3 regions of the Kitasatospora sp. NPDC059673 genome follow, and region 3 is predicted to be linked to each of the others. Evidence: riboswitches for the same ligand, from Rfam matches in the RefSeq annotation. Region 3 holds a riboswitch; each other region holds the start of a gene.
The links. A riboswitch is a leader RNA that binds a small molecule or an ion and turns the genes downstream of it on or off. The one in region 3 is predicted to bind cobalamin.

Region 1: another riboswitch for cobalamin. It lies ahead of ACFV18_RS28610 (HoxN/HupN/NixA family nickel/cobalt transporter); the one in region 3 lies ahead of ACFV18_RS12910 (ribonucleoside-diphosphate reductase subunit alpha).
Region 2: another riboswitch for cobalamin. It lies ahead of ACFV18_RS17635 (acyl-CoA thioesterase); the one in region 3 lies ahead of ACFV18_RS12910 (ribonucleoside-diphosphate reductase subunit alpha).

Annotation. Positions count from the first base shown of each region.
Region 1 is NZ_JBHWEN010000031.1:53,789-56,044, reverse strand. It holds gene ACFV18_RS28610 (HoxN/HupN/NixA family nickel/cobalt transporter) at 1-997, opposite strand, end outside; cobalamin riboswitch at 1,049-1,245, opposite strand; gene ACFV18_RS28605 (DUF6445 family protein) at 1,326-2,018, opposite strand; gene ACFV18_RS28600 (Fpg/Nei family DNA glycosylase) at 2,115-2,256, opposite strand, start outside.
Region 2 is NZ_JBHWEN010000013.1:167,138-169,393, reverse strand. It holds gene ACFV18_RS17640 (putative Ig domain-containing protein) at 1-570, opposite strand, end outside; gene ACFV18_RS17635 (acyl-CoA thioesterase) at 846-1,283, opposite strand; cobalamin riboswitch at 1,351-1,496, opposite strand; gene ACFV18_RS17630 (sulfurtransferase TusA family protein) at 1,782-2,063, opposite strand; gene ACFV18_RS17625 (MFS transporter) at 2,060-2,256, opposite strand, start outside.
Region 3 is NZ_JBHWEN010000008.1:238,670-240,925, forward strand. It holds gene ACFV18_RS12900 (GlxA family transcriptional regulator) at 1-422, opposite strand, end outside; gene ACFV18_RS12905 (hypothetical protein) at 713-847, shown strand; cobalamin riboswitch at 962-1,100, shown strand; gene ACFV18_RS12910 (ribonucleoside-diphosphate reductase subunit alpha) at 1,272-2,256, shown strand, end outside.

The DNA.
Region 1 (2,256 bases), on a different contig from region 3:
CGAAACCCACGTTGTCCAGGCTCAGTCCGGCGATCCAGCCGGACACCGGATCGTCCAGCCCGAACTTGTCGTGCAGCACCGTGACCAGCTCGATGGTGCCGATCACGAAGGCCACTGCGATCGACAGCCCCGTGATGGTCAGGTTGTAGTACACCTTGCGGACGGGGTTGGAGAACGCCCACTGGTAGGCGAAGTTCATGAACGTGCCGTCCAGGGTGTCGAACAGGCTCATCCCGGCCGCGAACAGCAGCGGCATGCAGGCGATCGCGTACCAGGGCACGCCGGACGCCGCGCCCGAACCCGCCATCACCATCAGAGTGACCTCGGTGGCGGTGTCGAAGCCCAGGCCCAGCACCATGCCCACCGGGAACATCTGGCCGGGCCGGGTGATCGACCGGGTCGCCCGGTTCAGCACCCGGGCCAGGAAGCCCCGGGAGTTCAGGTGCTTCTCCAGCTCGGCCTCGTCGTACACGCCGGCCCGCATCGCCCGGAACACCCGCAGAATGCCCAGCAGGGCCACCAGGTTGAGCGCCGCGATCAGGTACAGGAACGCCCCCGAGGCGGTGGTGCCGATGGTGCCCAGCACCTGATGGGTCGTCGAGTCCTTGTCCATCAGCGTGCCCGCCAGCGCGGCCCCGCCGGCCACCAGCGCGGCCATCAGCACCACCATCGAGGAGTGCCCGAGGGCGAACCAGAAGCCCACCGAGACCGGCCGGCGGCCGTCCGCCATCAGCTTGCGGGTGGTGTTGTCGATCACCGCGATGTGGTCGGCGTCGAAGGCGTGCCGCATGCCCAGGGTGTAGGCGGTGATGCCCAGGCCCACCCCGAACACCTGGGTACCCACCTGGTACTTCTCCGGCACCACCAGGAACAGCAGCGTCCCGAACGCCGCCACGTGCAGGGCCAGGATCACCGCCATCAGGCCGGCCGTGCGCCAGGTGTCCTCGCGACGCCAGCGGAAAGCAGGAAAAGGGGAGCCCGGGACGTTTCCGGGCATGGTCGAATCGGACGCGGTCATCCGCGCATCACGCTCCAGCACCTCGTGGATCACTTCGTGAGATGCCGTGGCCGGTCTCCTGGCTGACGGGGTGTTCGGCGTCGGCGCCCGGCCTTCCCGGCCGCGAACGGCCAGTGGCACGAGGTGGGAGCCGACGACTCCCCGATCACAGTGGCGAGGGCCGCTCCGGACTCCTGTGACGGGCACAGTGCACCGGCTTCCCGAACACCACGGCCCGACCACCGTAGAACCGCCCCGGGCGCAGCGGCAAGACCGGACCCGTCCGCGGGTGTCGCAGATCACTCCCACCCGGCCGGTTGACGGCGCGTCACGCCATCCAGAAGAACACGCAGGTCATCCGCTTCTCGTCCAGCGTGGCGCCGTAGTACTCGGTGGCGGTGTGCATCAAGTTGGCGGTGTACAGCAGCAGCCGGTTGTAGCGGTGCGGGACGGCCAGGTCCTCGGTGAACGAGTCCGGCGGGACGAAACGGGTGCCGAGCGCGTCCACCAGGTTGTTGTGCGGGGCGACCACGGTGTTCCCGCCGAGCCGGCCCCCGGGCAGGCTCTGCCGGTAGAAACTCGTCCCGCACCGCTTCGGCACGTTCGGGTTGAGGTACAGCACGGCGGCGTAGCGGCACAGCGAACGCGAATCGGTGTGCGGGCGCGGCTCGCACTCCCCCGCCCCCACCACCTGCACGCAGTTGTGGTTGAACGTGCCGCCCTCGGCCTCGCTCAGCGCCCAGATCCGCGGCACCTGCACGGTCTCCCGCACCAGCTTCTCGACGTGTGCCAACTCGTCCGGCTCCAGGCCGGGCATCGCCCGCAGCCCCGGCCAGGACTCCGGCTTGTGCGGGTACCCCTCGTCCCAGTCGGTGCGGGCCAGGTGCCGGGCGCGCACCGCGTCCGGGTCCGGGAGGACGTCGTCCAGCACCCAGTAGTCGCGGCCCTTGGTGGGCTTGCGGTACGGCAGGACCGGAAGGGCCGGGGTCGGGCGCGGGCCCCGGAACGGTTGCACGGGCATGGACCCGACAATAGGTAGCGCGCTCCGGGGCCCTCGCCCAAGGGCCGGTCAACCTTGCGTCAAGGCTTTGTCATTACCCTCCGTGATGACGGCCCGTCAGGACTGCTGGCAGCGCGGGCACCAGAACAGGTTCCGGGCCGCCAACTCCTCGGTCCGCACCGGGGTTTCACAGACCAGGCAGGGCTGGTCCTGCCGTCGGTACACATACACCTCACCACCGTGGTCGTCCACCCGCGGC
Region 2 (2,256 bases), on a different contig from region 3:
GACGCCGTTGCTGGTCAGCAGGTCGTTGATGATGGCCGGGGAGTCCCAGCCGTCGTTGTTGCGGTCGCTCTGGGTGTGGTCGGAGATCAGGAACAGGCCGCCACCGTTCTGGACGAACGTCATCACGGCGGTCTTCTCGGCCGCGCTGAGGCGGATGTTGGGCTCGGGGATCACGAACTCGTCGAAGTTGGCGAGGTCGAGCGCGCCGCCGGTGCCGTAGGTGATGGTGTTGCCGGCGGGCAGCGTCTTCAGGCTGTAGTTGCCGGTCTTCTGCAGGGCCACGCCCCAGGCCGAGATGGCGCCGGTCCAGCTGGTCTCGCTGCTCGGGTTGGCGTTCTGCGCCAGCGGGTCGGGCTGGCTGGTGGAGATGATCCAGTCCGCGTTGCCCGCGGTCTCCGCCTTGGTGTTGTCGAACAGCACCCGCTTCGGGGTGGTGGTGGCGGCGGCCGCGGCGGCGTTCTTGGGGGTGGCCGCGGTGGCGTGCTGCGGGACGGCGCTCGCGCCGGCGGCGACCACCAGTGCGGTGGCGGCGAGGGCCAGCGGGCGGGCGGCCTTCCACGTTCTGATCATCTGTCAATCTCCTCGAACCACAGGAACCATGGGGGTGCGGGTGCGCCTGCGCTACGCGCGTAGGCGGGCACACGCTGCCATGGTGGGGTAATCGGAGCTTGAACGGAACATGTCGATCACACGCCGTCCGCAATGATGCGGTTTGTCCCCACGTGATGGTGATCACTCAAAGCCGCGAGCCCGGAACGCCAGGTGGGACGGCGTTCCGGGCTCGGGGCTCAGGGCTCAGGGCTCGGGGCTCGGGCTCGGGCTCGGGCTCGGGTGGTGACGAGGTGTCAGGCAGCTGCGGGTTCGAGCAGGGCCGGGACGGGGCGCGGGTGGCTGTCGGCGTCGATGGCGACGAACGTGAGCCTTCCGGTGGCGACCCGGGTGACCGGGCCGGTGGCGTTCCAGCGCTCGGCGGTGACGGTGACGTGGACGGTCATCGAGGTACGCCCGGCCCGCTCCAGCTCGGCGTGCGCGGTGAGCAGGTCGCCGGCCCGGACGGGGGCGAGGAAGGTCATGCCGTCCACGGCGGCGGTGACGGCCGGGCCTTCGGCATGCCGGGCGGCAGCGGCGGCCGCGGCGTCGTCGATGAGCTTCATCACCACGCCGCCGTGGATGGTGCCGTAGAGATTGGTGTCGTGCTCACTCATGATGTGCGCGAGCGTCACCTGGGACGCCTGCGCGGGCTTGGCGGCGGACACCACGGGTGCGACGGTCTGATCTGCCACGTCAACTCTCCTTCGCGAGTCGCGGCTTGGGCGATCCGCGGCACCGGTGGGCGCTGCGGGCGGCGGCAGGTCTTCGGACTCGCGGACATCTCCCGTGGAGGGCCTGCCTACTGGCCGTCGCTTCCCGGACCGGTCGGGCCCAGTGCGTGTGACGGCGGTCGTTCCCGCTCACCGCTGCGAGGCAGTCCTGGACTCGCACCAGGTTCCCTCTTACGACGCCCCTGCCCTGGCTCGGACGGGTGCGAACCGCTGCCCGACCAGCCTATATCCCCGCCGGAGGTGCTCAGTCCGCCCGGCGGTCAAGGGGGCCGCCAGCCTGCCGGACGACGCCACGGGGCGTCCACGCGGGGCGGGGCGGCGTGAGTCGCAGCGCACAGGTCTCGGCGACGACGGGAGCAGGACGTGGTGGCAGGCCCGGAGCGCTCCCGTCCGACGGTCGGGCCCACGGCAGTCGGTGCTCCCGGCGGCCGCGCGAGTGGCGGGCCGGCCGGGGGGCGGTCAGGGTGTCGGGCGGTGCCAGGGGGCGTCGGGGCGGGTGGGGGTGGGGTTGGCGGTCAGGCGCAGGGCGTAGGTGTCGGTGGTGACGGGGCCGAGGTAGTGGTGGCCGGTGAGGTGGCACCAGGCGGGGAGGTCGAGGGGGGCGGCGGGGTCGGTGGCGTGGATGTGGACGAGGGTGCCGGCGGGGGCGTCGGCGATGGCGGCGCGCAGCCGCAGGAGCAGGGTGACGCAGAGCAATCCGCGTCCGTCGATGGTGAGTTGGGGGGTCTGGTGGTCCGTCATCGTCGGGCCCGGGTGGCTGCGGTGGCGAGGGCGGGGAGGATCAGCAGGGCGACCAGGCCGCCGCCGAAGGCGAGGACGGGGTAGCCGGCCAGGTCGACGACGGCGCCGGAGGCGAGGCCGCCGGTGGCGCCGGAGATGGCGATGGCGACGTCGACGCTGCCCTGGGTCTTGGCGCGGGTGGCGAGCGGGACGG
Region 3 (2,256 bases):
ACGGTGGTCAGTGGGAAGCGCTCGGCCATCAGGTGGGCGTACTGCCAGTGCGTGGTGCTGCGGCGGCCGTCCAGCAGGCCGGCGGCGCCGAACAGGAAGCTGCCGGAGCAGATCGACAGCAGGTGCGCGCCGCGCGCGTGGGCGGCCCGCAGCGCCTCGCACAGCGCCTCGGGGTAGTGCTCGCGGATGCCGGTGGCGGCGGCGATCACCAGGTCCGCCTCGGCGAGCCGCTCCGGGCCGTGGGGCACCTGCACCGCGAAGCCGGCGTGGGTGCGCATCGGGCCGGGCCGGTCGCCGACCAGGCCGAACTCGTACCCGGGCAGGCCGGCGGCGCTGCGGTCCATGCCGAACACCTCGCAGGCCACGCCCAGTTCGAAGGGGTGGATGTCCTCCAGCACGATCACCGCGACGTTCTTCAGCATCGGCCCAGCATGGCAGTGGCAGGATTTCGCGGCAACGGCGCGTTCCTGCCAGCACTGCCCCACCCCTGACCGGGACCTGGCCGAACCGCGCCGCGAGCCGTCCGGCACACTGTCCGGGTGCACTCCCCGACCGTCCGCCGCGCCCCGGACCACGATCTCGCCGGAGCCGGGGAGGTCGGCGTCGAAGCCTTCGCCGGCGACGGCCGCACCCGCCCCGGATCCGGCCACGCCGAGCTCCTCCGGGACACCGCGCGGCGATCGACCGCAGCCGGGAACCCGAGCTGGCCGGGATGGCGTCCTCCACCCGGCCGCAGATGACCGCGGCGCACCGGATCTACGATGCTCTGGGCTTCCTCCGCGCCCCCGAGCGGGACTGGGAGGCGGCCCCGGGCGTGGACCTGATGGTCTGCACGATGCGGTTCTGAGGCGGTTCTGCGACGGTTCTGCGGCGGTTCCCTGGTGGCTCCGGCGTGGTTTCCGTTGTCTACGCGCGGCACCTCTGACGCGACACGCGCTACTACATCTGGTGCCGCCAGCTCCAGCCGCCACAACATGTATGCTCGACCTCGCTGTCGAAGCAGGGGAACCCGGTGCGAATCCGGGACTGCCCCGCAACGGTGAGCGGGCTGTAGCGACGCCCGCGCAGTCCGAGGACCTGCTGACGGTGTGCGACACGGCATCCCCGCAGACGCCATGCAGCACAGCTTTGCCGTCCGGCCTCGCGGGCGGGCCGGGGGTGGGTCTTTCGCGCGCCGATCGAGCGTTTTCGGCGTGCCGTCCTCCCCTGCCGCACGCGCGCCACCGGACACCTTGAGCCACGTCCGCCGCCGCCACAGGAGAGAGTGCGCCTTGACCGTCGCCGCCTCAGTCACCCTGCCGTCCCAGGGTTCCGCCGACGCCTTCACCGACCCCGGTGCGGCGCTGCTTCGGCTGCTCACCGACCGCAGCACCGACCTCCCCCAGGTGGACCCCGGCCACGTCGCCGCCGCCGCGCTGCGCGGCCGCCACGCGGGCTCGGACTTCGCCGAGCTGCGCGGGCTGGCCGTGGAGGCCGCCGCGTCGATGATCGCCGAGGACCCGCAGTACTCGAAGCTGGCCGCCCGCCTGCTCGCGATGGAGATCGCCGACGAGGCCGCCTCCCAGGGCGTCACCTCGTTCTCCGCCTCGATCGCCGTCGGCCACGCCGAGGGCCTGATCGGCGACGCGACCGCCGAGTTCGTCGCCGCCCACACCGAGCTGTTCGACTCGCTGATCGACGCCGCCGGCGACGACCGCTTCGAGTACTTCGGCCTGCGCACCGTGCAGTCCCGCTACCTGCTGCGCCACCCGATCACCCGCAAGGTGGTGGAGACCCCGCAGCACTTCCTGCTGCGCGTCGCGGCGGGCCTGGCGGTCGGCACCTCCGAGCAGTCGGTGCTGGAGGTGGCCGAGCTGTACAAGCTGATGAGCCGCCTGGAGTACCTGACCAGCTCCCCGACGCTGTTCAACTCCGGCACCCGGCACCCGCAGATGTCCTCCTGCTACCTGCTGGACTCGCCGCTGGACAACCTGGACTCGATCTACAACCGCTACGCGCAGATCGCCCGGCTGTCCAAGCACGCCGGCGGCATCGGCCTGTCCTACTCGCGGATCCGCTCCCGCGGCTCGCTGATCCGCGGCACCAACGGCAAGTCGAACGGCATCGTCCCGTTCCTGCGCACCCTGGACTCCTCCGTGGCGGCGGTCAACCAGGGCGGACGGCGCAAGGGCGCGGCCTGCGTGTACCTGGAGACCTGGCACGCCGACATCGAGGAGTTCCTGGAGCTCCGCGACAACACCGGCGAGGAGGCCCGGC